2 regions of the Ventrimonas faecis genome follow, and region 1 is predicted to be linked to the other one. Evidence: a T-box and tRNA genes for the amino acid it is inferred to sense, from the RefSeq annotation. Region 1 holds a T-box; the other holds one or more tRNA genes.
The links. The T-box of region 1 lies ahead of leuS (leucine--tRNA ligase). A T-box ahead of a tRNA ligase gene usually reads a tRNA of that ligase, here a tRNA-Leu.
Positions count from the first base shown of each region.

Region 1 (3,411 bases):
GCCGCAGGATGTGGTGTGTCTGCCCATGCCGTTAAAAGTCCATGACCTGGTGGGAACCCTGGAGATGATCGTGCAGACCCAGGCAAGACGCAGAAAAAAACTGCGCCAGCAGCCAAAGCAGCGCGATGAGAAACAGCGCACCGTGATTGACAAGGCGAAGGCACTTCTTATGGAGCGCAACAGCATGACCGAGGAGGAAGCGCACCGGTACATACAGAAGTGCAGCATGGACAGCGGAACCAATATGTACGAGACAGCCCAGATGGTCATCAGTCTGATGTAGGGCGAAGGTATGAGAAAATAATGAGTGACGCAGGTCACGAGAACAGGACAGGAATGGAGAGGTTTATGAAATTTACAAAAATGCAGGGAATTGGAAATGATTACGTCTATGTCAACTGTTTTGAGGAAAACGTGGAGGATCCGGCCAGAGTGGCAAAGCTTGTGAGTGAGCGCCATTTCGGCATTGGTTCAGACGGCCTTATTCTCATCTGTCCGTCCGATGTGGCAGACTGCCGCATGCGGATGTTCAACGAGGACGGCAGCGAGGGCAGCATGTGCGGCAACGGCATCCGCTGTGTAGGTAAGTACGCCTATGACCACGGCATTGTGGACAAACCACAGATTTCGGTAGAAACCCTTGGCGGAATCAAGTATCTGGATATGCAGGTGGAAGACGGAAAGGTGAAGACCGTAAAGGTAGATATGGGCGTGCCGCAGCTGACCAGTGAGCTGCCGGAAAAGATCCAGGTGGAGGGAAAAACTCTGGAGTTTACCGGAATCGATGTAGGAAATCCTCATGCGGTTTACTATGTGGATAATGTAGACGGCCTGGATCTGGAGAAAATCGGCCCGGCTTTCGAGATGCATGAGCGTTTCCCGGACCGCGTCAACAGCGAGTTCATTCGCGTGATTGACCGGAAACACCTGCAGATGCGCGTGTGGGAGCGGGGCAGCGGGGAAACCTGGGCCTGCGGAACCGGAGCGACGGCCAGTGCCGTGGCCAGCATGATGCTGGGGCTGGTGGACGATACCGTGGAGGTACAGCTCATTGGCGGAAACCTGGAGATTACCTGGGACCGGGAAAGCGGTCATGTTTACATGACCGGTCCGGCTGTAGAAGTATTTTCCGGCGAGATCGACCTGACACAGTACAATGGAAGAGAAGTGTAAATCCCCAATCCACCCCTTGACACAGATTTCCAATTATGTTAAATTAGGTACTAGCGTAAATGCGAAGAAGAGAAAAAGTATGCGTAACTGAGTTTTCAGAGAGCTGCCGGAAGGTGCAAGACAGTAACAACGTGCGCAGAAACTGGTCTTGGAGCAGCCCGCCGAACATGCTTTAAAAGCACTAAGTAGGCCGGGACGGACATCCGCCGTTATCGGAATCAAGCGCATGCGAAAGCATGAAGCAGAGTGGTACCGCGTAAGGATCAAGAAGTGAAAGAATATCCTGCGTCTCTGACAATTTCAGAGATGCAGGTTTTTTTATTCCTTTTATTCCTTAAATTGCAATCAGGAGGAAGAATCATGGCAAGTTACAACCATAGCGCCATTGAAAAGAAATGGCGTGAAAACTGGGAGAAGAACCCGATCAATGTCAATGACGGCAAAAAGCCGAAATACTACTGCCTGGATATGTTCCCGTATCCGTCCGGCAGCGGACTTCATGTAGGTCACTGGAGAGGCTACGTTATCTCTGATGTATGGAGCCGTTACCAGATGTTAAAGGGTCATTATGTCATCCACCCGATGGGTTGGGACGCATTCGGCCTTCCGGCAGAGAACTACGCAATCAAGATGGGGGTTCATCCGGCAAAATCCACCGCTGAGAACATCAGGAACATCAAGCGTCAGATCAACGAGATCGCAGCCATCTATGACTGGGATATGGAAGTAAACACCACCGATCCGGAGTTCTACAAATGGACCCAGTGGATCTTTGTACAGATGTTCAAGAAAGGCCTGGCTTACGAGAAGGAGTTCCCGATCAACTGGTGTCCGTCCTGCAAGACCGGTCTGGCCAACGAGGAAGTTGTTAACGGCTGCTGCGAGCGCTGCGGTTCCCCGGTTACCAAGAAGAACCTGCGTCAGTGGATGTTAAAGATCACCGCTTACGCTGACCGTCTCTTAAACGACCTGGACAAACTGGACTGGCCGGAGAAGGTTAAGAAGATGCAGAGCGAGTGGATCGGCAAATCCTACGGTGCTGAGGTTAATTTCCAGGTTGAGGGAAGAGACGAAAAGATTACCGTTTACACCACCCGCCCAGATACCCTGCACGGCGCAACCTTCATGGTACTGGCTCCGGAGCATGCTATGGCAAAGAGTCTGGCTACCGACGAGACCAGAGAGGCTGTTGAGAAATACATCTTCGATTCCTCCATGCGTTCCAACGTAGACCGTATGCAGGATAAGGAGAAGACCGGCGTATTCACCGGAAGCTATGCCATCAACCCGTTAAACGGCGCAAAGGTTCCGATCTGGCTGTCTGACTATGTACTGGCAGATTACGGTACCGGCGCAATCATGTGTGTACCGGCCCACGACGACCGTGATTTTGAGTTCGCAAAGAAGTTCAATATTCCGATCATCCAGGTTATCGCAAAAGATGGCAAGGAGATCGAGAACATGACCGAGGCTTATACCGAGGCTTCCGGTACCATGATCAACTCCGGCGAGTGGAATGGCATGGAGTCTTCCGTATTAAAGAAAGAAGCTCCGGCTATGATCGAAAAGATGGGCTTTGGTAAGAAGACCGTCAACTATAAGCTGCGTGACTGGGTATTCTCCAGACAGCGTTACTGGGGCGAGCCGATCCCGATCGTTCACTGCCCGAAGTGCGGCAATGTAGCGGTTCCGGAGGAAGAACTTCCGTTAAGACTTCCGGAGGTTGAGAGCTACCAGCCGACCGGTACCGGTGAGTCACCGTTAGCTGCTATCGATGAGTGGGTGAACTGCAAGTGCCCGCAGTGCGGCGGCCCGGCTAAGAGAGAGACCAACACCATGCCGCAGTGGGCAGGTTCTTCTTGGTATTTCCTGCGTTACGTGGACAACCACAACGACAAGGAACTGGTTTCCAGAGAGAAAGCTGACAAATATCTGCCGGTTGACATGTACATCGGCGGCGTAGAGCATGCAGTCCTGCATCTTCTGTACTCCCGTTTCTACACCAAGTTCCTGCACGACATCGGAGTCGTAGATTTCGATGAGCCGTTCAAGAAGCTGTTCAACCAGGGTATGATCAATGGTAAGAACGGTATCAAGATGAGTAAGTCAAAAGGAAACGTGGTTTCCCCGGATGACCTTGTAAGAGATTACGGCTGTGACGCTCTGAGAATGTACGAGCTGTTCGTAGGACCGCCGGAACTGGACGCAGAGTGGGATGACCGCGGTATCGAGGGTGTT
Region 1 is NZ_JBBMFJ010000021.1:55,112-58,522, reverse strand. Features, by position in the region: gene WMO41_RS10640 (ANTAR domain-containing response regulator) at 1-283, shown strand, start outside; gene dapF (diaminopimelate epimerase) at 349-1,173, shown strand; T-box leader at 1,229-1,469, shown strand; gene leuS (leucine--tRNA ligase) at 1,531-3,411, shown strand, end outside.

Region 2 (3,411 bases), on a different contig from region 1:
AGATTCCACAGATCCGTCTCCCGCTTTCCGCGAGTATCCATGTGACAGAACAGACAGTGCAGCACCATATGCAGATACGCCCGGTTCACATGCACCCGCCCCCGCTGATACAGGTCGCAGACATAGTCCGGATGATAATAGATCACAAACCCGTCTGTCCCCACACCGCGGCAGTTCGGATCTGCCTCAAAGCCAAGGGAGCTTAAGGAAAGATCCAGATAGCGCATGTTCAGATACAGCTCATTTCTGGAATTCCGGAAGATCCGGGTGCAGAGTTCTACCATATTTAATTCTTCCAGCTGTCTGTGTCTGGTTGGATCGATCATCTCTGTCTGCATTCTCCTTTTATAATTCGAAGCGGCGTTTGCGTTTCGGCCGCTGTGACTCCCCTGGTATTTCCGGATTGCCAGATGCGAACCGGCTTCTGTCCGTACCCTGAACAGCATCCGCAGGCAGTACTGCCTCAGCAGTCTGTGTCCCGCCGATGTTCTGAAGCGCACCTGCAGTCCGAAGGCGGTACCGCCGCTCCATGAGCCAGCTTACCATTTCGGTATCCCCCGCCTCCTGGGCAAGCCCTGTCAGCTCGCCAAGCTGGTCTGCAAGATTCGTGCTGGTCTGCTCCAGCACCTCATCCACCAGCCACGGCAGCTTTCCCGGCTCCAGATTGCTCACCCGGTTTCGCTGCATCCGGTCTGCCTGGATCAACAGCTTTCCGGCTGTTTTCCAGTGTTCCCTCACATACTCCAGGTAATGCTCCCGGTACTTCTCCGACAGTTCCCGCGGATACAGAAGGCGCCCCAGCGCCAGCTCCGTCACCAGTTCTTCCTTCTCCTGCACCTGAACATGTGGGAAAAGTTCATCGTACTCGCGGTACTGAAACACACGTCCCGCAAAACAGTAACGGTATCGGTGTCCGCAGCCGTGAGTCTCAATGCTGACAATGCGCGCCGGAGTATTCTCCACGGAATCCTCATAGTATTCCGGAAAAATCAGACGCGCTTCCATTTCGCCTGCCGCCTGTCCGGAAACCGGCGCTTCTTTTTTCTCTGCCACATGCTCCAAAACCACTGCTGCTTCTTCTGGCGCTGCAGCCGGCATCGGATGAAGCTGCACCCGCAAGGTCTGGCGAAGCTCCGCCAGCATCTCCTTTAAGCAGGAGCGCTCCCCCGGAAACTCTGTAATATCCAGATACTCCGCGGCCGGAACCCCCGCAAACAAACCGGCACCAAGATCTAACACCCGGCTGTAGCAGTAAATCCGTTTCAACTGCTCACACTCATAAAACCCATATGCGCCGATTTTTCTCACATAGGGCGGAAGGTGAATCTCCTCCACCGCACTGTGCGCCAGCACATAGGATCCAAGCTCCGTCACCGGACAGTCCTCAAACTGTTCCGGCACATAAATGACCGCCTCCGGGTCCTCTATCTGATCAATGCGAATCTCATCTTTGATCCTTGTATAAATAAACTTCATGGCTATGCCTCTGTTATATGATTTCCTTAATTATATTAAAAAACTTTCACCCAAAAGTAAAGCCTTGTTTCTTTTTTACATTACTCTTATAATGGAGACATCAGGAAGCTTGAACGCACGAAAAAAGGATATCCATTTCGGATATCCTTTTTCTTGTTTTGAGAGCGCGAGACGGGACTCGAACCCGCGACCCCGACCTTGGCAAGGTCGTACTCCACCAACTGAGCCACTCGCGCATATTTAATTGCTGTCCTTTGGACATTTCATATCTTACCACAAGTCTTTCCAAATTGCAAGCACTTTTTAAAGTTTTTTGAAATTCATGAAAAACCGATGAATAAGAACAATTGTCATATCCAAGTGCCTTGGACCGGAATCGAACCAGTGACACGAGGATTTTCAGTCCTCTGCTCTACCAACTGAGCTACCAAGGCCTGTCTCATCGTAACTGTAAATACCTGAAATCTAAATGCCGCAGGCCGGAATCGAACCGGCACGGGAGATTAGTCCCGCAGGATTTTAAGTCCTGTGCGTCTGCCAGTTCCGCCACTGCGGCATATCCTTTTCAGGAAGTGGATGGAGGTGGATTCGAACCACCGAAAGCACAGCTAACAGATTTACAGTCTGCCCCCTTTGGCCACTCGGGAACCCATCCATACTAGCTTCAACAAGCAAAAATTATATTATCATACGGACTGCCAAAAAGCAAGCAGTTTTTTCCGTGTTTCGAATTTTTATTTTGGAAAGACAAAAGACCTTCGCATGGCATTGCACCCGCGAAGGTCTTTTTTTACATAATTTACACCAGCGCCCCACTCGATAACAGCACACCACTGTGCGCCGGTACATCCAGCGTCAGACAGCCATGGTCCGCATGATAATCAATGCGGCCTGCGTTGTATCCTTTCTCATCAGACAGCATCATCCGGGTAATCACATCCTCATCTGTGATGCCAAGCTCCCACACCGGGACACTGACGCTTCGTCCCTCGCCGCGGTTGTTGATGATGACCGCGCACTTGTTCTCTCCGCTCATGCGGCCGTAGACGATCAGCTGGCGGTCGGCCTGCAGCTGCTTTAAGGAGCCGCGGCGCAGGGCCGGAAGCTTCTTGTGCAGGTCAATGAGGTAGCGGTGATATTCGATCAGTTCAAAGTCCTCGGACCCCCACGGATAAGTCCGGCGGTTGTCCGGATCCGTCCAGCCGCAGACACCGGCTTCATCTCCGTAATACAGAGTCGGCGCGCCCGGCCAGGTCATCTGCACCATAATGGCTTCCCGGAACGTTCCGTAATTGATGCCAAACTCAGCCATCTTTGCCCCGGCACTGGCCAAACGTCCCACAATCTGGTTGGTACGGGTCAGGAAACGGCTATGGTCATGGTTAGAAAGCTGGTTCATGGCCACCAGAACCGACTGGGTCTGCATGCGGCTCATATGGTAATACATGGAGCGGAAGAAGCTCACGCCATCGCCGTAAAGGGCTCCGTTGTATTCGTCACTGTGCTTCTCCATTCCGGTCAGAAACCAGGTTAACGGCTCCATGAATGCGTCGTAGTTCATGACCGTATCCCACTGGTCTCCCGCCAGCCAGCTGCTGGGATCTCCGTAATGCTCCGCCAGAATGATAGCTTCCGGATTGGCTTCCTTTACGTGTTTCCGGAACTCCTGCCAGAATTTGTGGTTATACTCGCTGCTGTGGCCCAAGTCTGCCGCCACATCCAGACGCCAGCCATCTACCCCGTAGGGAGCAGATACCCACTTGCTGGCAATCTTCATAATGTATTCAAAGAGCTTTGGCGAATCCTCGTAATTTAATTTCGGCAGTGTATCGTGGCCCCACCAGCCATCATAGGTGCCGTTATCCGGCCATGCATCCTCATTGTAGAACTTAAAGAAGCTGCGGTACGGGCTGTCCTTGCTCTCGTATGCTCCCG
Region 2 is NZ_JBBMFJ010000020.1:11,016-14,426, forward strand. Features, by position in the region: gene WMO41_RS10080 (VWA-like domain-containing protein) at 1-326, opposite strand, end outside; gene WMO41_RS10085 (leucine-rich repeat protein) at 346-1,476, opposite strand; tRNA gene WMO41_RS10090 (tRNA-Gly) at 1,640-1,712, opposite strand; tRNA gene WMO41_RS10095 (tRNA-Phe) at 1,838-1,910, opposite strand; tRNA gene WMO41_RS10100 (tRNA-Leu) at 1,947-2,032, opposite strand; tRNA gene WMO41_RS10105 (tRNA-Tyr) at 2,050-2,131, opposite strand; gene WMO41_RS10110 (glycoside hydrolase family 13 protein) at 2,276-3,411, opposite strand, start outside.
Region 2: it encodes a tRNA-Leu, which carries the amino acid that the T-box ahead of leuS (leucine--tRNA ligase) is inferred to sense. The anticodon was not compared.